Regions from separate parts of the Arthrobacter sp. BC5 genome, predicted to be linked through region 3. Evidence: riboswitches for the same ligand, from Rfam matches in the RefSeq annotation. Region 3 holds a riboswitch; each other region holds the start of a gene.
What was found. A riboswitch is a leader RNA that binds a small molecule or an ion and turns the genes downstream of it on or off. The one in region 3 is predicted to bind S-adenosylmethionine.

Region 1: linked by a shared signal. The riboswitch ahead of AC1MFI_RS09860 (methylenetetrahydrofolate reductase) and the one ahead of AC1MFI_RS02095 (LLM class flavin-dependent oxidoreductase) in region 3 are both predicted to bind S-adenosylmethionine.
Region 2: linked by a shared signal. The riboswitch ahead of AC1MFI_RS06385 (MetQ/NlpA family ABC transporter substrate-binding protein) and the one ahead of AC1MFI_RS02095 (LLM class flavin-dependent oxidoreductase) in region 3 are both predicted to bind S-adenosylmethionine.
Region 4: linked by a shared signal. The riboswitch ahead of AC1MFI_RS13245 (ABC transporter substrate-binding protein) and the one ahead of AC1MFI_RS02095 (LLM class flavin-dependent oxidoreductase) in region 3 are both predicted to bind S-adenosylmethionine.

Annotation. Positions count from the first base shown of each region.
Region 1 covers NZ_CM155273.1:2,111,836-2,117,232, reverse strand. The annotation lists gene AC1MFI_RS09870 (sigma-70 family RNA polymerase sigma factor) at 1-186, opposite strand, end outside; gene metE (5-methyltetrahydropteroyltriglutamate--homocysteine S-methyltransferase) at 507-2,882, opposite strand; gene AC1MFI_RS09860 (methylenetetrahydrofolate reductase) at 2,935-3,846, opposite strand; SAM riboswitch class I at 3,858-3,964, opposite strand; gene AC1MFI_RS09855 (PIN domain-containing protein) at 4,072-4,515, opposite strand; gene AC1MFI_RS09850 (hypothetical protein) at 4,519-4,692, opposite strand; SAM riboswitch class IV at 4,721-4,849, opposite strand; gene AC1MFI_RS09845 (phosphotransferase family protein) at 4,914-5,397, opposite strand, start outside.
Region 2 covers NZ_CM155273.1:1,401,991-1,407,387, reverse strand. The annotation lists gene AC1MFI_RS06395 (methionine ABC transporter permease) at 1-144, opposite strand, end outside; gene AC1MFI_RS06390 (methionine ABC transporter ATP-binding protein) at 144-1,172, opposite strand; gene AC1MFI_RS06385 (MetQ/NlpA family ABC transporter substrate-binding protein) at 1,263-2,162, opposite strand; SAM riboswitch class IV at 2,213-2,328, opposite strand; gene AC1MFI_RS06380 (zinc-dependent alcohol dehydrogenase family protein) at 3,159-4,208, shown strand; gene AC1MFI_RS06375 (HAD-IA family hydrolase) at 4,198-5,397, shown strand, end outside.
Region 3 covers NZ_CM155273.1:494,575-499,971, reverse strand. The annotation lists gene AC1MFI_RS02115 (TetR/AcrR family transcriptional regulator) at 1-311, shown strand, start outside; gene AC1MFI_RS02110 (GNAT family N-acetyltransferase) at 308-619, opposite strand; gene AC1MFI_RS02105 (SpoIIAA family protein) at 681-1,061, opposite strand; gene AC1MFI_RS02100 (SDR family NAD(P)-dependent oxidoreductase) at 1,199-1,957, shown strand; SAM riboswitch class IV at 2,049-2,162, shown strand; gene AC1MFI_RS02095 (LLM class flavin-dependent oxidoreductase) at 2,197-3,582, shown strand; gene AC1MFI_RS02090 (methionine ABC transporter ATP-binding protein) at 3,662-4,720, shown strand; gene AC1MFI_RS02085 (methionine ABC transporter permease) at 4,717-5,397, shown strand, end outside.
Region 4 covers NZ_CM155273.1:2,830,447-2,835,843, forward strand. The annotation lists gene AC1MFI_RS13235 (ABC transporter permease) at 1-393, opposite strand, end outside; gene AC1MFI_RS13240 (ABC transporter permease) at 390-1,322, opposite strand; gene AC1MFI_RS13245 (ABC transporter substrate-binding protein) at 1,323-2,984, opposite strand; SAM riboswitch class IV at 3,125-3,252, opposite strand; gene AC1MFI_RS13250 (DUF1349 domain-containing protein) at 3,393-3,986, shown strand; gene AC1MFI_RS13255 (MFS transporter) at 4,318-5,397, shown strand, end outside.

The sequences.
Region 1 (5,397 bases), 1.6 Mb from region 3:
GTAGGCGCCGAAGGGAACGCCCAGCGTGGGATCGAACGAATCCGCCGAGGTGATGAGCGCGATGGCGCCCACCGAGGCGAGATCCTCCCTGGACAGGTGCGTCGCACGCGCGCACAGGGCGGAGACGAGATAGCCCACCAATGGCAGGTTGTCGACGATGAGTTCTTCACGGTCACGTGAATGCATGAGCAAGCTCCCCAGCTGGCTTCGAAGGAAATGCGAACCAGCTCGCGCAGTACGCGGCGCTGTCCGGCGGCATCTTTCAAGGTGACGCTAACAGCCGTCCTGCAGTCGCCCTGTCGCCACATGATGAGTTGACCCAAAACTGAGCGAAGGTTGCGCATTCCACCAGTTTCCAGCGGCAGGGGCAGCGAAACGGTGTGCTGCCGAAGGCCCGACCAGGGAGGGCCCCCTGGGCCTTCGGCTCGAACAGCCGGGGGCAGGGCCACGCCGGTGGTCCTGCCCGGGAACGGCTCGGCACCCGGGCAGTGCGTGCCGCGCGGCGGTCAGGAGCCGGCCAGGGACTGCTCAGCCCGCTGGACGGCGGTGCTCCCGCGGGCCGCCTTCGCTGCGGTGACGAGGTTCCGCAGCGAGAGGACGGTCTCGTCGTAGCCTCGGGTCTTCAGGCCGCAGTCCGGGTTGATCCACAGCTGCTGCGCCGGAAGGGCGGCCAGCGCCGTCTCGATGAGGCCGGAGATCTCCGGCTCGGAGGGTACGCGGGGCGAGTGGATGTCGTAGACCCCCGGGCCGATCCCGCGGGAGTACCCGAAGCCGGCCAGGTCCGCGACCACCTCGAGGCGGGAGCGCGCTGCCTCGATGCTGGTGACGTCGGCATCCAGTCCATCGATCGCGGCGATGACCTCCCCGAATTCGGAATAGCACAGGTGCGTGTGGATCTGGGTGTGGTCGGCGGCACCGGCCGTCGCCAGCCGGAATGCGCGGACGGACCAGTCCAGGTACGCCGGGTGATCAGCAGAGCGCAGCGGCAGCAGTTCGCGCAGGGCCGGTTCGTCCACCTGCACTAGCGCGATGCCGGCCGCCTCCAGGTCCGCGATCTCGTCCCGCAGGGCGAGCGCCACCTGATTGGCCGTCTCGCCCAGCGGCTGGTCGTCGCGCACGAAGGACCAGGCCAGGATGGTGACCGGGCCGGTGAGCATGCCCTTGAGCGGCCGCTCGGTCAGCGATTGGGCGAAGCCGATCCACGGAACCGTGAACGCGTGCGGGCGCGTGACGTCGCCCCACAGGATGGACGGGCGGGTGCAGCGCGAGCCGTAGGACTGCACCCAGCCCTGCTCCGTCGCCGCGAAGCCGTCGAGGTTCTCCGCGAAGTACTGGACCATGTCGTTGCGCTCCGGCTCGCCATGCACCAGTACGTCCAGCCCGAGTCCCTCCTGCAACCGCACCACACGGGTGATCTCCTCCCGCAGGAACTGTTCGTACTCCGCCTGCGAGATGCTGCCGCTGCGGGCCGCAGCACGGGCAGCACGGACCTCGCCTGTCTGCGGGAAGGAACCGATGGTGGTGGTCGGCAGCAGGGGCAGTCCCAGCCTCTCCTGCTGCAGGTCCGCCCGGTGTGCGGCGGGGCCGCGGGTGAACGCCTCCTCCGTCAGTCCGTTCGTGCGCGCGCGCACCCGCTCCACGACGACGCCGTCGAACAGCGCGCGCTCGCGCAGCACCGCGTCCGCAGCCCGGAGCTCATCGGTGACGGCCGTGGGGCCCTCGGCGAGTCCGCGCGCCAGGACCACCACCTCGCCGATCTTCTGGTCGGCGAACGCGAGCCAGGACGGCAGGTGTTCCGGCAGGGCGGACTCGGCCGCGACGTCGTGCGGCACGTGCAGCAGCGAGGTGGACGTCGCCGTGCTGACCGCTCGCGCGGTCTCCGACTGCAGCTCCTCCAGCACGGCCAGGGAAGACCGCAGATCGTTCCCCCATACGTTCCGCCCGTCCACGACGCCGGCCACGAGGCGCGTGTCGCCCAGTGCCTGCAGGGCCCCGACCGAGGGCCGGGTCCCCCGGACCAGGTCCGCGTGCACCGCTTCGACGCCCGCCGCGGCGAGCACTGCCAGCGACTGGCCCGGTTCCGCCGGATCACCGCCGGTACCGTAACCCGAGGTCACCAGGAGAGCCGGCCGGTCCGCGGCACCTGCCAGCTGCCGGTACACCCGGTCCACGAGCCCGCCGGGTGCTGCCAGCTCGCCGCCGCGGTCGCCCACGAGGCCCGGCTCGTCCAGCTGCACCCATGCGGCGCCCGCTTCCGCCAGTGCCGCGAGGATCCCCGCGTAGGCCGCCACGGCGTCGTCGATCCGGGACAGCGGGTCGAACCCGGCGGGCGCTTCCTCCTCGGCCTTGGCCAGCAGCAGGTAGGTCACGGGACCCACCAGCACCGGGCGCAGCACGGCGCCGCGGTCCTTCTGCCGGCGGACGATGGACGTCAGGCGGTGCGCCACCGCGGCGAACGTGGTCCCCGGGCCGATCTCGGGCACCAGGTAGTGGTAGTTCGTGTCGAACCACTTGGTCAGCTCCAGCGGCGCACGGTCGCCGTCTCCCCGGGCCAGCGCGAAGTAGGCGGCGGTGTCCACGGAACCGTCCTCACCCGCCAGATCCGCGAAGCGGGACGGCAGCGCGCCCAGGGCGGCCGTGGCGTCGAGGACCTGGTCGTAGAGGGCGAAATCCGCGGGGATGGAGGAATCTGCCTCCTTCAGGCCCAGCTCGGCGAGCCGTGCAACGGTGCGGTCCTGCAACTGCTCGGCCGCACGATCCAGCCCTGCCTCGTCCAGGCGGCCTGCCCAGTAGGCTTCCAGGGCCTTCTTCAGCTCCCGGTCCGGCCCCATGCGCGGGTAGCCGAGGATCGTGGCGGCGGGGAAGGTGTCGGCGGTGCTCATACGGTGCTCCTTGGAGATTGGTGTCGGGTTCGGATCTGGAGGCCCCGGGCGTTCAGGCCGGGACGGCGCCGGCGCGGCGAGCCGCCGGGAGATCGAGCTCTTCGACGACGTCGACGGACGCGCGGAAGTCGTTGAAGGTGTACAGGTGGAGGCCAGGGGCTCCTGCCTCGAAGGCCGCACGGGCCAGCACGGCCGCTGCCCGCACGCCGATCCGCCGTCGTTCGGCCTCACTCGACGCCGTTTCCAGGCGGTGCAGCAGCCCGGCGTCGGGACGTACGCCGGTCATGAGGGCCAGCCGCTCGAGCCGCCGGACACTGACGGCGGGCATCACGCCGGGGATGATCGGGATGGTCACGCCGGCCGTCCGGGCTGTACGGACCAGGCGCACGTACTCGGCGGGGTCGAAGTACACCTGCGTGATCGCGAAGTCGGCGCCGGAGCGCTGCTTCGAGATCAGCACCTCGACATCGTGCAGGAACGACGGCGACTCGGGGTGCCTGGTCGGGTAGGCCGCGACCCCCACCGCGAGCCGGCCGCCGGCGAGTGCGGCGCCGTGCCTGGCCTCGACCCCACGGATCAGTTCCACCAGATCCCGGGCGAAGGGCAGCTCGCCGCGGAACGCCTCTCGATCCGCCGGCAGGTCACCGCGCAGTGCCAGGATCCCCCTGACCCCGAGCCCGACGAACTGCCGCACCAGCAGGTCCAGGCCCTCCCGCGTCTCCCCCACGCAGCAGAGGTGGGCCACCGCTCGGAGCCGGGTGCTGGTGACCAGGTGCCCGATGAGCTCGACGGACGCCCGTCGTCGTGCCGGTGCGCCGCTGTAGGTCACCGAGACGTAGTCGGGTCGGGTGGCTCCGAGTTCGTCGATGGTCCGCAGTACGGCGTCGCCGGCCTCCGGGGTGGCCGGCGGGTACAGCTCGTAGGAGAGCGACGGCGGTACCGCTCCGTCTCCGGGACATGCCATTCGAACTCCAGTCTCCATCGGTTCTGGCATTAGCACCGGTTCCGCTGCCCCCGAGGGAACAACTGATGGGTTGCTGCGGCGTCAACAAGCCAGATCTCTCGGCCGCTCTTGATGGTTGGTGGGATCACTCTAAGCAGGGCGACCTGCGGGGCGGCACACCTGACGCAACATGTCGGCGTGTGACCTTGTGCGACACGGCTTCCGTCACATAGCGCGATCGCGACGTCATGGAACGGGCCCGGGGGGATCCAGGGGCTGCTCTCCGGCCGTCCAGGGGTTGATCGCCGGGACCGCCAGCCTCCGGTACGGTTCGACGTTCCCCGACACGACCGAGAGTCCCCTGTGGCGGGCCGTCGCCGCGATCAGGGAATCGGCGAGGGCCACGTCGGAAAGGTCCGCAAGGGCCGCCCAGGCCACGGCGACGGCGGCGTCGACGGACAGGATGTGGGACCCGAACCGTTCCGCGAGTTCGTGCAGCCAGGCTTCCAGGTCCGGGAAGTGCTCGTTCCGGCGGCCCAGCGAGGACAGCTCGCCGATGGTCAGCGCGGAGACGAAGATCCGGAAGTGACGGCGCCGGTGGAGGAAGCCGGTGACGGCTGGATGAGGGCTCGGGCTACGCAGCTCCGCGATGACGTCGGTGTCCAGGAGGAGGCCGCTCGGTGGTGCCATTCCTCAGCCACCCGCCGGTCGGGGGCCCGTCCTCACCGTGGAGCCGCCCCTGGACGTCGGCGCGAGGAGGAAGGCGACGAACGCCTCTCGCGGAGCGGTGAGCACCTCGTAGTCCTCGATGCTGAGGGCCACCATCGGAATCTCTGCGGCGGATGCGCCGGCGGGGAAGGGAGTCATGGGCGGACGGCGCAGGGCCGCGTCCTTTCGCGAGCTCTTGCCCGCACCAGATGCCCGAGGAAGGGGCGAATGCGGACCGCTTCGTCATCCGAACCACCCTGTGAGCGCGGGGTTGGTATGCGGCCCAGTCGGAGCTTGGCGGCCGCAGTTCTTGAAGCTGTTGGAAGTATAACCAGGCAGGGCCCGGCATCATCAACGCCCCGGTCACGGTGCCGTACGCGTCAGGAGCGTCGGCGCCCGGCGAGGGCGCGTGCCTCGGCGAGGAACTGCTCGGCGACCGCCAGCCGCGACAGCGCCTCCACCTCCCCGCCGTCGCCCCCTGTACGGCTCCGTGCTCCCGCGATGAGCGTGAGGCTCACGGCCGCGGCCCGGCTCCGGAGCGCGGCCGGGTCCACCTGCTCGTCGAACGTCCGCAGGAAGCGCGGGAGGGCCTGCGGCACGTGGGCGTACCCGACGTGGAGTCCCGGGAGGACGGCGACGTGGCCGAGGAAGCAGGCGAGGTCATCGACGAGATGCCCCGGTCCGAGTGCATCGACATCCAGCAGTCCGGACACGGCACCGTCCGTGATGAGGAGGTTTCCCTCGTAGAAGTCACCGTGGGCGGGCACGAGCGGTCCCGCGTCACTCGAGCGGACGGCCTCGTCGATGGCTGCGGCGAGACCTCGGATCCGGGCGGCTTCGGAGGGCAGAGCCGCCACCGCTCCT
Region 2 (5,397 bases), 910 kb from region 3:
GATGCTGCCTGCCCGGGTGGTGTAGAGGCCGATGCCCAGGAGGAGCCCGCCGATGCCACCGAAGAGCAGGCTGAAACCGACGATGTAGAGGGTCTCGTAGGTTGCTTCCCAGAGTTGCGGGGTGAGGGGTAGGAGGTCTTCCATCAGGCGAGCTCTCTTACATTGATTCGGCTTACCATGTGCTGCAGAGTCGCGTCGATGGCGTCGTCCTGTCCGTTGAGGGCGAGGGTGAGGTGCCCGAAGGCGCGTCCACGGATGTCGTTGATACCGCCATATACGAGTTCGAATTCGATTCCGGCGGCTGCCAGTTCGAGGAACACGGATGCTTGGGAGGGGTCCCCGTCGCGGAAGGAGAAGGTGACGATGCGTCCTTCGTGTCGTTCGCGGAGTGCTGCCAGCTCGTCCGGTGCCGGGATGCCGCGGATCACGGTGGACACGAAACGTTGGGACGAGGCTTCGCGTGGGTTGGAAAAGACGTCGAACACGTCTCCCTGTTCGACGATTCGGCCGCGGTCCATGACGGCCACCTTGGTCGCCAGAGTTTGAATGACGTCCATCTCGTGGGTGATGATCACGATGGTGATACCCAGTTCCTCGTTCACGCGGCGCAACAGGCGTAGGACCTCATGCGTGGTCTCCGGGTCCAGTGCGGAGGTTGCCTCGTCGGCCAGGAGGATTTTCGGGGATGTAGCCAGGGCCCGTGCGATACCGACGCGCTGCTTCTGGCCTCCTGAGAGCTGTTCGGGATAGTTCGAGGCCTTGTCGCTGAGCCCGACGAAATCCAACAGTTCCGTAACCCGCTCCTGGATTTCGGTGCGTGTCCTGCCGGCGACGCGGAGAGGGTAGGCGATGTTGTTCCATACAGTTTTGGCGCTGAATAGGTTGAACTGCTGAAAGATCATGCCTATATCGAGGCGGAGGGTGCGCAGTTGCCGGTCGGGAACACCTGTTACGTGTTGGCCGTCCACCACAATCTCACCGGAAGTCGCTTTCTCCAGTGCGTTGATCAGGCGCACCAGGGTGCTCTTGCCGGCGCCGGAGTACCCGATGATGCCGTAGATCTCGCCGGCCTCGATGTCGAGGCTGACATTGTCGATGGCGTTAACGGGGGCCTCACCGCGGCGCCCCGGAGGGAAGCTCTTGGTGACGTTGCGCAAGGAGATGAGAGGCATGGGGTCCTAGGTGGGAGGTTGTGCGGCCGACCCGACGACGTCGGATGGTCCTGACATGTCCACGGGCCGGCCACACGGTGTCAGAGGTGATCAGCCCTGGGCCCGGGTATCTTCCTCGACCTTCTCCAGCGAGCTCTTCAACTCCTCCGTAGGTACTTTGAGGAACTCGGCCGTTCCACCGGACGTCTCCTGCACGGCACCGGTGACTTCTTGCGTGTCCTGGTAGATACTGACCAGCTTCTGGTACGTCTCGTTGTTCTCCTCACCGGCACGTGAGGCGAATACGTTGACGTAGGCGGCTGCGGCCGGGTCAGCGGGATCGTCCTTGGCCAGGGCATCCTCGAAGCTCAGACCCGCGTCCTCGACGAAATCGTTGTTGATGATGGCTGCGGCAACATCCGGCAGAGATGTCGGGGTCAAGGAGGCATCCAGGGTGGTAACCGTGACTTTCGACGCTCCTTCGTCGATGTCGTCGATGGTGGAGAAGGCGCTGCCACCGTCCTCAAGAGTGACTAGCCCGGCGGACTGCAGGACAAGCAGCCCGCGAGCAAGATTGCTCTCGTCATTGGGTACGGCCACCGTGGCACCCTCGGGGATGTCTTCGACCGATTCGTACTGTGTGGAGTAGAGACCCAGCGGGTAGATCGCCGTCGAACCGACCGGGGTGAGCTCCTCGCCGCTCGAGACGTTGTATCGGGCGAGGTACACGAGGTGCTGGAACTGGTTCAGATCCAGCTCGCTCTCGCTGAGGGCCGGGTTGGGTTGCGTGTACTCCGCGAAGTCGATGACTTCCAAGTCAATTCCCTCCTCTGCAGCCGCATCCGTGAAGATCGCCCACTCGGGGTCACTCGCTCCGACCACACCGAGGCGTACCTTCTCGTTCTCTCCGCCAGCACCCTCCTCGGTGCTGGCGCCGGAGGAGCCGCACGCGACAGTCAGGGCGAGGAACGGGGCAAGAGCGACGGCCAGGAACTTACGGGAGGAGGTCATAATTCTTCCTTCAAGAAAAAATGCCAGGCGGACAGCCCGGCACATCGGAGAGTCCATACTTGCCGTCCAGGACATGACCCGGCGGCCGAATCTTCACCTGGAGCACCCCACTACGGGAGAGGGTTGCTGCCCAGCCGGCCAGGGCCATCGACTGGAACTCTTGATTCTGTGATGACGATAAATGACCCCTCAGCTGAGAACCAAAAAGTCACGTCCACGAACGTCATAAAGGGTCCGAACGTTTCGGCGAGCCCGCCCGGAAGCCCTCAGCCGTCGATTCGCCTCCTGCTGAATGGGCCGGTGACTCGGTCGGCGATTCTGTAGGTGCGCGGGTCCGCTCGGCCTGAGGCTGCGCGCCCGTTGGCCCGTTCGAACCGGACCCCGCTGTTCCCGCCAGCACCACCGCTCCGTTGCCGGCAACGCTGATCGGTGACACCTCCGCCACAAACCGTTCCGGCCGCTGCTCTGCGTCCGGAGGACCACCGGAACTCTTACCGGAACTCCCGCCCGTTCGCCCGGACGGGCCGGACGCGTTCGAACCACCGAGTCCACCGGTGCTTCCGGCGCCCGGTCTTCCTCCTGTACCACCGCTACTGCCGGAGCTTGCAACGCCTGCGGCTTCACGACCGCCAGTGCCGCCGGTCAGTACCGGTGCGCTGCAAGAGCTATCGATCGCCCCCGGTCGCAGCGGTAGCTGAGGCATCCGTGGCCGCGGTTGTCGCAGCGGTTCCGGTTGCCGCTGCAGTGCCTCCGCCGTTGGTCACAGCAGGCACTGCGGATAATGGCGAGACCGGTGATAGGACCGCTCCCGCCGAGTCCGGGGTCCGCCCGGCGCGGACAGGGAAGAACCACCCCCGGAGTGCAGGGCTCGTGAAGCGTACGATGGGGGCTCTACACAGGGGAGTTCCCATGGCCCTCGAGGACGGTGCACAGATCCACGATCCGGCACGGCCTCGGACGGGCAACCCCGATCCGGCCCGGAAGGGCGGGTAGGCCATGCGGGCCTGGTGGATCGACTGCGACGCCCGGCATGCCCGCGACGCCGGGCCGGTGACCGGCGTCGGCGCCCCGCCGCTGGTGTTCGGCACCCGGCCCGACCCCGTCCCCGGTCCGGGCGAGCTCCTGGTGCGGGTCAGGGCCTGCGGGGTGTGCCGGACCGACCTGCACCTGGTCGAGGGCGATCTGCCCGCGAAGCACGCGCGAACGGTGCCGGGACACGAGATCATCGGTGACGTGGTGGAGACCGGGCCCGGTTGCCGGCTCTTCCGCCTCGGCGACAGGGTGGGAATCGCGTGGCTCCGCTCGACGTGCGGCACCTGCCGCTTCTGTGTCCGCGGCGACGAGAACCTGTGCCTGTCTCCGCGGTTCACGGGCTGGGACGACGACGGCGGCTATGCCGAGCTCGTCACCGTCCCGGAGGCCTTCGCGTATGCCGTGCCGCCGGAATTCTCCGACGAGGAAGCCGCACCGCTGCTCTGCGCCGGGATCATCGGGTACCGGGCGCTGCGCCGCTCCGGGGTACGGCCGGGCGGCCGGCTCGGCATCTACGGGTTCGGAGCGTCCGCCCACCTCGCCGCGCAGGTCGCGATGTTCGAGGGAGTGGAGGTAGCCGTGATGACGCGCTCCGAGAGCGCCCGTCGCCTGGCCTCGGCCCTGGGCGCAGCCTTCGTGGGGGAAGCGGCCGCGGAACCACCGCAGCCGCTGGACGCCGCCATCCTCTTCGCGCCCGCCGGCGCCCTCGTCCCCGCCGCGCTGCGGGCGCTGGACCGTGGTGGCACCCTGGCCATCGCGGGCATCTACCTCAGCGACATCCCGGAGTTGCACTACGCCGAGGAACTCTTCCAGGAACGCCGGCTCTGCAGTGTCACGGCGAACACCCGGACCGACGGCCGGGAACTCCTGGCACTCGCCGCCCGCATCCCGCTGCGTCCCACGATCCAGCGATATGCCTTCGCCGACGCGGACCGCGCCCTGGCGGATCTGGCGGAGGACCGCGTCAACGGTGCAGCGGTCCTGCACATGGCCGGCGGGCCCGGTGGAGCCTGAGGCCGGCGTCGGCATCCCCCGAGCCGGGCCGGCGCCCCGACCCGGCCGGCACGGCACCGTCGCCCCTACCGGCGCTCCCACGGTCACTCCCACCGTCACCCCTACCGTCTCTCCCACGGTTGCGGGCACGGTCTCCCCGTTCGACGCCGTGATCCTCGATCTCGACGGCGTCGTCACGGACACGGCGTCGGTGCACCGGGCCGCCTGGAAACACCTGTTCGACGCCGTCCTGGCGGATCCACGGGTCCCACCCGGCGCGGATCTGCGCCCCTTCGCGGACAGCGACTACTACGCCTGGGTGGACGGCCGCCCCCGGGAGCAGGGCGTGGAGATGTTCCTGCGCTCCCGCGGGATCGAGCTGCCGCCCGGCACGCCGTCGGACCCACCGGAAGCCTGGACCGTGCGGGGCCTGGGCGCGGCCAAGGACGCCCTGTTCCTCGACGAGCTGCGCCGGCACGGTGTGCTGGCCTTCCCGGGCACCGTCGAGCTGATCCACCGGCTGCAGGAGAGCCGTGTCCCGTGCGCCCTGGTCACGGCGAGCCGCAACGCAGTGTCGGTGCTCGCCGCCGCGGGGCTGCAGGGGGCGTTCGACGTCGTCGTCGACGGAACGATCGCCGGGGACCTCGGGCTGCCGGGCAAACCGGACCCGGCCACCTTCCTCGAGGCGGCACGGCGGCTGAAGGCGCACCCGTCCCGCACGGTGGTCATCGAGGATGCCACGAGTGGCGTGCGCGCAGCCCGCGACGGCGGGTTCGGGCTGATCGTGGGCATCGACAGAGCGGCGCAACGGACTGCTCTCGAACGTGCCGGTGCCGACATCGTGCTCGACGACGTCCGCGAGCTGGACATGGGCCTGGTCCTCACACATCGGTGGCACCTCATCTACGAAGGGTTCGACCCCTGGCACGAGGGCCACCGCGAAGCGCTGACCACCCTGGGCAACGGCCGCATGGCCACCCGCGGCGCCGCCCCGGAGGCCCACGCGGACGCCGCCCACTACCCCGGCACCTACCTGGCGGGCATCTACAACCGGTGCCCGGAGCTCGTGCGCGGGGAGGAGGCGGAGGGCGAGCACCTGGTCAACCTCCCGAACTGGCTGCCCCTCGACCTCCGGCTGCAGGCAGGCCCGTGGTGGTCCGAGGGGGGCCTGACCCTGCTGCAGCAGCGCCGGGAGCTGGACCTGAAGCGA
Region 3 (5,397 bases):
CCCAGTGGTTCGGCGAGGATTCCTTCCGCGGGTGCGGGTTCATCAACAGCTTCGCGGAGCTCGGCGCCGTCAGCCACGAGGTGGCGGACTACGCGCGGGAGCACAAGGCGTCCTTCCAGGAGTACGTCGGGCAGCTCGCGGAGGACGCCGGCGCTCCGGCCTACCTCGCACCGCAGCTCTCGATCCTCGCGGAGGGCGCGCAGACGACGGCGGCGATCGCGGGGACATCCGAGGCGGCAGGGCAGGCTCGGCGTGCCGCCGAGGTGCTGATCGATGCGGCACTGGGCGGGCGGGCCCGCGCCGCAGCCTAGCCCACGAGGTCCTGGTACTCGGGGTGGTCCTCGATGAACGCCGCCACGAACTCGCACTGCGGCACCACTGTGAGGTGCTGTCCGCGGGCGTCGTCGAGCGCATGCCGGATCAGGGTGCTGCCCACACCGTGGCCCTCGACCTCCTCGTCCACCACGGTGTGCGTGAAGACGATCGTGTCGCCCGAGCGCTCGTAGGCCGCGATGCCGGCCTCGTCGCCGTCGAGCGTTGCGACGTAGCGGCTCCTCGCCTCGTTGTTGCTGACCTGGACTCCGGCGTTCCCGGTGCTCTCCATGTTCTGGGTGCTCATGCTGTCACTGTGGCACCCGGTGCGAGGAGGGTCAACGCCGGTCTCGCACCTGCGCACAGCCTCAGTCGTGCTGCGGTGCGGGCTGTGCGCTCTGCTCGGCCGTGCTCTTGTCCGACAGCCAGGCGAGCGCCTCGGCCTCCGAGGTGAAGTAGCGGGTCGCGGTGGGGGACCGGTGGGAGAAGCCGGACATCACCTCGTCGACGGCGTCCTCACCCACGAGCGCGACCTTGGAGAAAGCGCGGTAGGCGGCCATGCCCACGCGTGCCTCGGGCGTGACGCCGGCGATGCCGTGCATGTGGACCAGGAGCGGCAGTGGCGCGGGACCGTGGAACTCGGCCAGGGCGCGGGCGGCGGCGACCCCGTTCGCACGGGTGATCTCGACGCCCCTCCTCCACGTGAGCCTCAGGATCCCCTTGTCGAAGTCCGTGGTGAATGGGTCCATCAGAGTCCTTTACCGGAAGGGCATGGCCATGGGCAGTGGCTTGACAGCCTAGCAAGGCGGTCTCCCAGAATTCACGTGTATTCCACCCCCAGCACACGTGGTCCGCCGCGGTCATCGAGGATGTAGCGTCATGGTCCATGACACTGAGCATCCTGGTGACAGGGGCGAGCCGAGGGATCGGTGCCGCCATAGCCCACCACCTCGCCGGGCGGGGGCACCGCATCGGCGTTCACGCCGGCCGTGACGCTGCGGCGGCCGAGACGGTCCGAGCCGGCCTTCCCGGCGCCGGCCACACCGTCGTCGTGGGGGATGTCGGCGACGCCGGGGAGTGCCGGCGCGTCGTCGATGAGGCTGTGCAGGAGCTCGGGGGCGTCGACGTGCTGATCAACAACGCCGGTATCTTCGAAGCCCACCCCGTTGCGACGACCAGCTTCGACGACTGGCAGCACGCCTGGCGGCGCACGCTCGACGTCAACCTGTTCGGCCCGGCCAACCTGGCCTGGCTCGTGGCCCGCCATCTCCTCGACCGCCCGTCAGGGCCCGACGGCGGGCGCCTCGTCAGCGTGGGATCACGCGGCGCCTATCGCGGCGAGCCGCTCACTCCCGCGTATGGCGCCAGCAAGGCCGCGCTGCACTCCATGACCCAGTCGCTCGCCGTCGCGCTCGCGCCACACGGCATCCTCGCGGCCGCCGTCGCGCCCGGCTTCGTGGAGACGGACATGGGCAAGCCCGTGCTGGAGGGTCCGGGAGGGGATGCCGTCCGGTCGCAGAGTCCCTTCAACCGCGTGGCGACACCGGAGGAGGTTGCGCAGACGGTTGCCTGGCTCGCCACGGAGGCCCCGCTCTGGGTCAGTGGCACCGTGGTCGACGTGAACGGGGCGTCCTACCTGCGGTAGGGCGTCTCCGCCGGAGGCAGCATGCCTTCGTGACGCTCTGTGACAGGAGCGTGTGGACGTCGGCGCGCGAATGCCCCTACGCTCGAACCAGAATCAAGAGTTCCAACGCAAAACCCTGGTTTGTTGGACGGCAACCCTCTCGCTGTAGTGGGGTGCCCCAGGTGAGGATTCGGCCCGGCATACACCGTTCGGGCAAGTATGGCGCTTCCCCTGGCAGTGCCCCGACATGAGGATTCCCCGTGCCTGCACCCCGCCATATCCGCTTCAACGCCTTCGACATGAACTGCGTGGGCCACCAGTCGCCCGGACTGTGGCGCCACCCGGAGGACCAGTCCTGGCGCTACAAGGACCTGCGCTACTGGGCCGACCTCGCGAAGACCCTGGAGAAGGGACTCTTCGACGGCATCTTCATCGCCGACGTTCTCGGCACGTACGACGTCTACGGCGGCTCCAACGAGGCCACCCTGCGCCAGGGCACGCAGACGCCGGTCAATGATCCCCTCCTGCTCGTCTCCGCCATGGCCCTCGTCACGGAGCACCTCGGCTTCGGCGTCACCGCCGGCACCGCCTACGAGCACCCGTACCCCTTCGCGCGCAGGCTCTCCACGTTGGATCACCTCACCAACGGCAGGGTCGGCTGGAACGTCGTCACCGGTTACCTGCCCTCCGCTGCCCGCAACATGGGCAACCAGGACCAGCTCGAGCACGACGAGCGCTACAACCACGCTGACGAGTACCTCGAGGTCCTCTACAAGCTGCTCGAGGGATCCTGGGAGGACGACGCCGTCGTGCGCGACCGTGAGACCGGCGTGTTCACCGATCCCGCCAAGGTCCACGAGATCAACCACGACGGCGAGTACTTCACCGTCCCGGGCATCCACCTCAGCGAGCCCTCCCCGCAGCGCACACCGGTGATCTACCAGGCCGGCGCCTCGCCTCGCGGCATCCGCTTCGCCGCGGGCAACGCCGAGGCGGTCTTCGTCGGCGCGCCCACCAAGTCGATCCTCAAGGACGTGGTCACGAAGATCCGAGACGCCGTCGAGGCCGAGGGACGCGACCGCTACTCCGTGCGGATCTACACCATGCTGACGGTCATCACGGACGAGACGGAGGAGAAGGCGCAGGCCAAGCACGCCGACTACCAGCAGTACGTCAGCTACGAGGGAGCGCTCGTGCTGCTGTCCGGCTGGCTGGGGATCGACCTCAGCGTCTACGACCCCGACGAGCCCATCGGCAACGTGAGGTCGAACGCCATCCAGTCCGCCGTCGCGAACTTCCAGAAAGTGAACGACGACGGCGCTCCCTGGACCGTGCGCGACATCGCGGAGTGGGCGGGTATCGGCGGCCTCGGCCCGCGGGTCGTCGGGTCAGGGGCGCAGGTCGCGGATGAACTCCAGGCGTGGGTCGAGGAGACGGACGTGGACGGGTTCAACCTCGCCTACGCCATCACGCCCGGGTCCTTCGAGGACGTCGTCCGCTACGTGGTTCCGGAACTGCAGAAGCGCGGCGCCTATCCCACCGAGTACGTCGAGGGGACCCTGCGCAACAAGCTGTTCGGCAAGGGCGACCGCCTGCCCGAGGAGCACCGGGGCGCGGGCTACCGGCTCCAGCACGTGCGCCCCTGAACCTCCTTTCGCCCTTCCACCGCCGGACGCGCGCGTCCGGTCCTGCACCGTCCCTGCTTCCGCCTGCCCAAGGAACGACATGATCTCGTTACGCCACCTCACGAAGACCTATGGCCGCGGCGACACCGCCGTGACCGTGCTCGACGACCTCGACTTCGAGGTGCCCACGGGCTCCATCGCCGCGGTCGTCGGCCCCAGCGGTGCCGGCAAGAGCACCCTGGCCCAGTGCATCAACCTGCTCGAGCGCCCCACCTCGGGGTCCGTCGTCGTCAACGGGGAGGAGCTGTCCGGGCTGCCCGAGAAGCGCCTCCGTGAGGCCCGCCGGCGGATCGGGACCGTGTTCCAGTCCTCGAGCCTGCTCAGCCGCCGGACGGCCGCGGAGAACATCGCGCTGCCGCTCGAGTACCTCGGTGTGACTCCTGGGGAGGCGCGTGCCCGGGTCGCGGAACTCCTCGACCGCGTGGGCCTCGCCGACAAGGCCGGCCACTACCCGTTCCAGCTCTCCGGCGGCCAGGCACAGCGAGTGGGCATCGCACGGGCCCTCGCGCTGCGGCCGTCCATCCTCCTGGCCGACGAGGCGACGTCCGGGCTCGACCCCGACACCACGCACTCCGTCGTCGGCCTCATCCGCCAACTGCGCAGCGACCTCGACCTCACGGTCGTGTTCATCACGCACGAGATGGACACGGTTCGCCAGGTCGCCGACACGGTCGCGCGCCTCGACCACGGACGCATCGTGGAACAGGGCAGCCTCGTGGAACTCCTGACCTCCCCTGGCTCGCTCCTGGGGCGTTCGCTTCAGCCTCGACGCGGCCATGCGGGGCCCGAGGCCGGAACACGCACCTGGTATGTCACCTACGACTCCACGGACGTCCCCGGCGACTGGATCCAGCGCGTCACTGCGGACCTCGGCGTCGCGGTGCACCTGCTCGGTGCCTCCGTCGAGACAGTGCACGGGGTCAACACCGGCAGCGCCACGCTCGGCATCGGATCGGACGACGACGCCCGGGTCGCGGCGGTGCTCTCGCGCTACGGACTGAGCGGGACACCCGACAGTGGCGCTCACCCGCCGGGCCCTGCGCCAGCCGCGCGGCAGCAGGCCCGAATCCTCGCGGGCGCGCTGGGGGACGTGGCATGAGCGCCGTCCTCCTTCCCCGCGCCGACGTGCCCGTCGGTGACCTGCCCGCACTCCTGCTGCCGGCATACGGTGAGACCGTGATCATGGTCGGGATCGTCATGGCCGTGGTCCTCGTGATCGGGACCCCGCTCGGAGTCCTCCTCCACAATGTCGCACCCGGGGGCCTCTACGAGCGCCCCGCCCTCCACACGGCTCTCAGCTGGGTGATCAGCATCGGGCGGTCGTTGCCGTTCCTGATCCTGATGGCGGCCATCGTGCCGTTCACCCGCTTCATCACGGGTACGAACATCGGCATCGCCGCCGCCGTGGTCCCCATGTCGCTGGCGGGCATCGCCTTCTTCACGCGCATCGTCGAGAACGCGCTGCGCTCCGTCCCGCCGTCCATGATCCGGGTGGCCCGCGCGGCGGGTGGGTCGAATCTCCAGGTCATGCGCACCGCACAGTTCAGTGAAGCCGTTCCCGCCATCGTCGGCGGGCTGACCATCCAGGTGATCGCCATGATCGAGTACTCGGCGATCGCCGGCACCATCGGGGCCGGTGGCATCGGTTACGTGGCCGTCACCTACGGTTACCAGCGCTTCGACAACACCGTGATGCTCGCGACGATCGTGATCCTCGTGGTCACCGTCGCCGTCGTGCAGATCGCCGGAGATCGGCTCGTCCGCTTCACGACGCCG
Region 4 (5,397 bases), 1.4 Mb from region 3:
GGCGAGGAGGCCGATCGCCGTGCCGCCGACGACCCCGATCGCCGTCGCGCCGATGCCGATGTACAGGGAGGTGGCGGCACCGTGGACGATGCGCGTGTAGTTGTCGGCGCCGGAATCGTCCGTGCCGAACCAGGCCGCGGCACTCGGCGCCTCGAAGCTCCTGGCCGGGTTCACCGCGTTGGGATCGCCCGGGGCGAGAAGGCCGGGGACCAGGACCGCCGCTGACAGCCACAGGAGGAAGGCGGAGGCCAGCAGGATGCCCGGGCGGATGCGGGGCCGGCGTCGCGCCCGGGGCGTCCGGCCGGTCGTGACCGCCGGTGCCACCGGGGGGCCGCCCAGGGCGGTGGCGAGGGTCGCGACGGCGGGTGGGGAGGTGCGGGAGGCGAGGCTCATGCTGTCACCACTTTCGGATCGATGAGCGTGTAGAGGAGGTCGATCACCAGGTTGACGACCACGTAGACCGCGGCCGAGAGGAGCACGATCCCGATGATGACGGGCAGGTCCTTGTTGTAGACCGAGGCCAGCGTGAGCGAGCCGATGCCCTGTCGGCTGAAGAGCGTCTCGACGACGACCGACCCGCCGAGGAGCGCCGCGACGACGAAGCCCGACATGGTCATGACGGGGATGGCGGCGTGCCGCAGCGCATGGCGGATCCGTACCGGGAGGTCCCGCATGCCGCGGGACCGTGCCGTGAGGACGAACGGCTGCTCCAGCACGTCCTCGAGTTCGTTCCGCAGGACCTGGGACAGGGTCCCGAAGATCGCGAGGGCGAGCGTGAGTGCCGGGAGGACCAGGGCCGCCGTGCCCTGGTTGCCGCCGATGGGGAACCATCGGAGGGTGAAGGAGAAGACGATCAGCAGGGCGAAGCCGATGATGAAGGTCGGCGTCGCCGCGAACACCACCTCGATACCGGAGACGGTCGACCGGATCCAGTTCGCCCGCTGCGCAGAGAGGACGGCGACCGCGAGGGTCAGGGGCAGGGCGATTCCGACGGCGGCGCCTGCGAGCGCCGCCGTCGCACCGATCTGCTGGCCGATGGCGTCCGTCACCGGGAGGCGCAGGCGGTAGGACTGCCCCAGGTCCCCCTGCAGCAGGTTCCCGAGATAGCTGCCGTACTGGACGATGAACGGCTGGTCGAGCAGGTAGTCGACGCGGACCTGCGCCAGGGTCTCGGCGGTGGGCCGCGCGTCGGGACCGCCGAGGATCAGGAGGGCGGTGTCACCCGGGATCAGGTAGACCGCGAGGAAGGTCAGCGTGGCAGCGCCCCAGAGGACTCCGATCCCGACGGCCAGGCGTGTGACGATGCGCCGGAGGACCGCCACCTACTCCGCCTTCCAGGCGTAGGTCAGCACGGGCACGGGGTGGGAGGTGTCCACCGCGACGTCCTGGACGGCGTTGGCGTAGGCGAACTGGCTCGGGTTCTCGTAGAGGGGGACGCCCGGAACGATCTCGAGGAGGCGGTGCTGGGCCTTGGAGTACGCCTCGGCCGCCTCGGGGCCGTCGCCGGCTTCACGGGCCGTGAGGAGCAGTTCGTCGAGGGCCGGGTCGTTGACGTAGGACGAGTTCTGCCCGATGCGCTCTCCGGTGATCTCCGAGGAGTGGTATCGGATGAAGAGGACGTCGGTCGTGTTCGTGTGCCATACGCCCGCCAGCGCGTCGTAGTCGCCGGCGTAGCGCCGCTCGGAGAGCTGCGCCTGTGGGAGCTGGATGATCTGGAGGTCGAAGCCCGCCTTCCGGGCTTCGCCCTGCAGCTGGACCAGCAGGGGGCTCGGGGTCGAGCTCTCCACCGCCGGCACCTCGACCACGAGCCGCTGACCGTCCTTGGTGCGGAACCCCTCGCTGTCACGCGTGGACCAGCCGGCGTCGTCCAGCAGCTTGTTCGCCCGCTCGGGATCGTGGGTGAGCGTTCCTTCGGTCGACGGGTCGTAGTACTTGCTCTCCTTCGACAGGAAGCTGTCGATCGGGGTGTAGGTGTCGAAGCCGAGGCTGTCGGTGACGGCCTCCGTGTCGACGGACGCGGCGAATGCCTGGCGGACCGCCAGATCGTCGAAGGGCGCGCGGTTGAGATTGAAGCTCAGGACATACGGGCTGCCCGTACGCGGCAGGTTCTCGTAGGTGAAGTTCGGATCGGCCTGGACGGCGGCCGCGTTCTGCGGTGCGAGGTTCTCGGTGAGGTCGTACTGGCCCGAGACGAGCGACTGGTGCCGGATCACCGGCTCGCTGACGAGGGTGACCTCCACGCCGTCGAGGTGGGCCTCGCCGTCGCCCTCGAGCCACTCAGGCGCCCAGTCGTAGCCGGCGCGCTTGGTGTAGCTGATGCTCTGGCCGGGCTTGTAGTCCGCGACCGTGAACGGCCCCGTGCCGATCGGCTCCTGGCAGAGCGTCTCGGGGGCTTCGGTGATCGCCTTGCCCGAGTTCATGCCGAGCCACGACTGCGCCAGGGTGTAGAGGAACGGAGTGTAGGGATAGGCGAGGTGGGCTTCGAAGGTGTACTCGTCGATGACGGCGCCGTCCACGTACGGGGCGATGTACGCAGCCGCGAGGGGGGACTTCGTGGCCGGATCCCGCATGTGCTCCAGGTTCTGGCCCAGCACCTCGGCGTTCCAGGGCGAGCCGTCGCTGAAGGTCACTCCCTCCTTGAGGTGGAACGTGTAGGTCTTGCCGTCCTCCGAGATGTCCCAGGAGTCGGCGAGGTAGGGAGCGATCTCCCCGTTCTCGTCGAGCGTCACGATGTTGTCGTAGATCAGCCGGCCGAGGAACTGCTGCTGCGTGGCCGAGATCCCGTGGCCGTCGAGGCAGCCGGGTTCGGCCGAGATCGACACGTTCAGGATGCCGCCGTCCACCGGCTCGTCACCGGTCACCGAGGAGGAAGCGGCCGGACCGGCGCAGCCGCTGACAAGGGACACCAGGGCGACGGCCGATAACGCGGTGAGGTCGCGGAATCGGCGGTGATTTCGGGCAGGACGAATTACGGATGCATTCATGGAGAATTCCTTGGAAGGGGTCCGGCGCCGCGCACAGCAGAATTCACCGGAAAAGGGGACAGAGAACAACAGGATGCGCTGGACGCGCAGGCTCTGCTAGGGGAGGGGGAGGGTGCTACAGCTCACGGGGAGTGCCTTTCGGAGTGCTCTTGCCCGCGCCGGACCAGCACGAAGTGCCAAGGCGGAGGCCGCTTCGTCATCCGAACCACCCAGGAACATGGGGTTGGTGCACGGCCTAGTCGGAGCTTGGCGGCCGCATCTCTTGAAGCTGAATTCACTATAGGCAGGCAATCCGGCAGTCGCGCCAATAAGAAGTAATATGACCGGGTATTGCGAATTCTCCCCATCGGGCCGCCACAGTCCGGATCGCGGATGGGGGTCCACGCATCCAGCCCAGAAAGGCATTCGATGATCTCTCCCCGTGCGGCTTCGCCCTGGACCACCGGCTCGTGGCTCAACCCGCCGGCAGACGCCGCGGTGGACGGCGGTCGCCTGCTCGTGACGGCCGTGGAGGGGAGCGACGCCTGGCGGAGGACGTCGTACGGCTTCGTCCATGCCAGCGCTCACGCCCTGCTGGCACCCTTCCCTCAGGACACCGCTCTCGAGGTCTCGTTCCTGCTCGACTACCGGGAGCAGTTCGATCAGGCCGGCGTCTATCTGCACGGCAGTGCGGAGCACTGGATCAAGGCCGGAGTGGAGGTGTCCGACGGCGTCTCCCAGGTGGGTGCCGTGGTGACGGATCCCGTGTCCGACTGGTCGGTCGCCCCGGTGCCCGAGTGGGGTGGGCATGAGGTGACGGTACGCATGAGCAGGAGCGGCGACGCCGTCACGATCCGCGCTCGCAGGTCGGGGGAGGCATTCCGCCTCGTCCGCGTCGTGCCTCTCGAACCCGACCTGGAGGTCTCGGCGGGTCCCTATTGCTGCTCACCCACACGAGCGGGCCTGACGGTGACCTTCACCGGCTGGGCACAGGGGGAAGCCGACGCCGCGCTGCACAGGTAGGGAGCCACTGCCGCCGTACCGGGGGCCAGCCCAGCCCGTGGTAGAAGGACCGGCCGAGGTCCGGGTCCAGGGTGGCGACGGTGATGAAGTGCAGTTGCTGCTCCATGGCGCGAGCATAGTCGTCGTTCGCCGGGGGCGTCCGGTGTCATCCCTGGGCCTGGAGGGGCTGTCGGGGTGGCCCGTAGGCTAGGGCGGAGGGTATGAGCGGTTCTCCGCGCGCCCGCCGCCGCACGCCGGTGCCCTGTGTGCGCCCGGGCCGAGCGCGTCGGGACGCGGGGCGGGTGAGGCGGGCAGTCGCTCGGACGAACGAGGCAGGACGAGGTGGTTTTCCATGAAGCTCTCGGCGGGCGGCCGGATAGGCCTGGCCGGAGCGGCGGTGGTCGGGGTCGCCTTCGGGATGGCCCGCTACGCCTACGGTCTGACGCTGCCCGGCATCCGGCAGGACCTGGGGCTCTCCGAACTGGTGCTCGGCCTCATCGCCAGTGCGACGTTCGCAGGCTACCTGGCCGGTCTGCTGCTCGCCGGGCCGCTGGCTGCTCGCCGCGGTTCGCGCGCTCCGACAACTGTGGGTGGAGCATGCGGTGTCCTGGGAGCGGTGCTCGTGACACTTGCGCAGTCCCCATGGCTCCTCGCGGTCGGCGTCGTCCTGGCCGGCAGCGCGGGAGGCTGGGTCTGGGCGCCCTACTCCGACATCGTGACCCGTGCTGTGCCCCCGGGACGCCGGTCACGGACGCTGGCTGTCATCACGACCGGCACCAGCGGTGGACTGGTCCTCCTGGGTGGCCTGGCCGTCCTCGCAGCACTGGGCTCATGGCGCCTGGTGTGGGCCGGTATCGCCCTTGCCGCGGTGTCCGCCGCGATCGTGAACCTCCGCCTCGTGTCGCCGACCCGTCCTGATCCGCGCCGGGACGGACCGCGTGGTGCCTCCTCACTGGCGAAAGCGCTGGGAGTCCCGGCCGCCTACTCCGTGATCTACTTCGCTGTCGTCGTCATCTACTTCACCTACGCTGCGGACATCGTGGGCAGCGGCCCCCTCCCGGCGGCAGCCGTCCCGGCACTCTACGCGGCCATCGGGTTGACCGGCATGGTGGGAGTGGCGACCGGGGCCGCGACACGACGGGTGGGCGCATCGCGCGTCGCCGCGCTGTGCCTCGTCACGGTCGGTGCAGCGATGGCGCTCCTCGGCCTGGGGAGCGACTCCCTCGCCGCGACGGCGGCTTCGGCCTGTATCTTCGGTGCGGGATACATGGCAGGATCGGCGGTGCTTGCCGTCTGGACAGCCGAGCTGGTGCCCGGCCGGGCAGGCGCGGCATTCACGGGTTGCCTGGTCGTCGGAGCCGTCAGTTCGGTCGCGGCGCCGGCCCTTGCCGGCGCCGTGATCCCCGGACTGGGCCTCGGGCCCCTCCTGGTC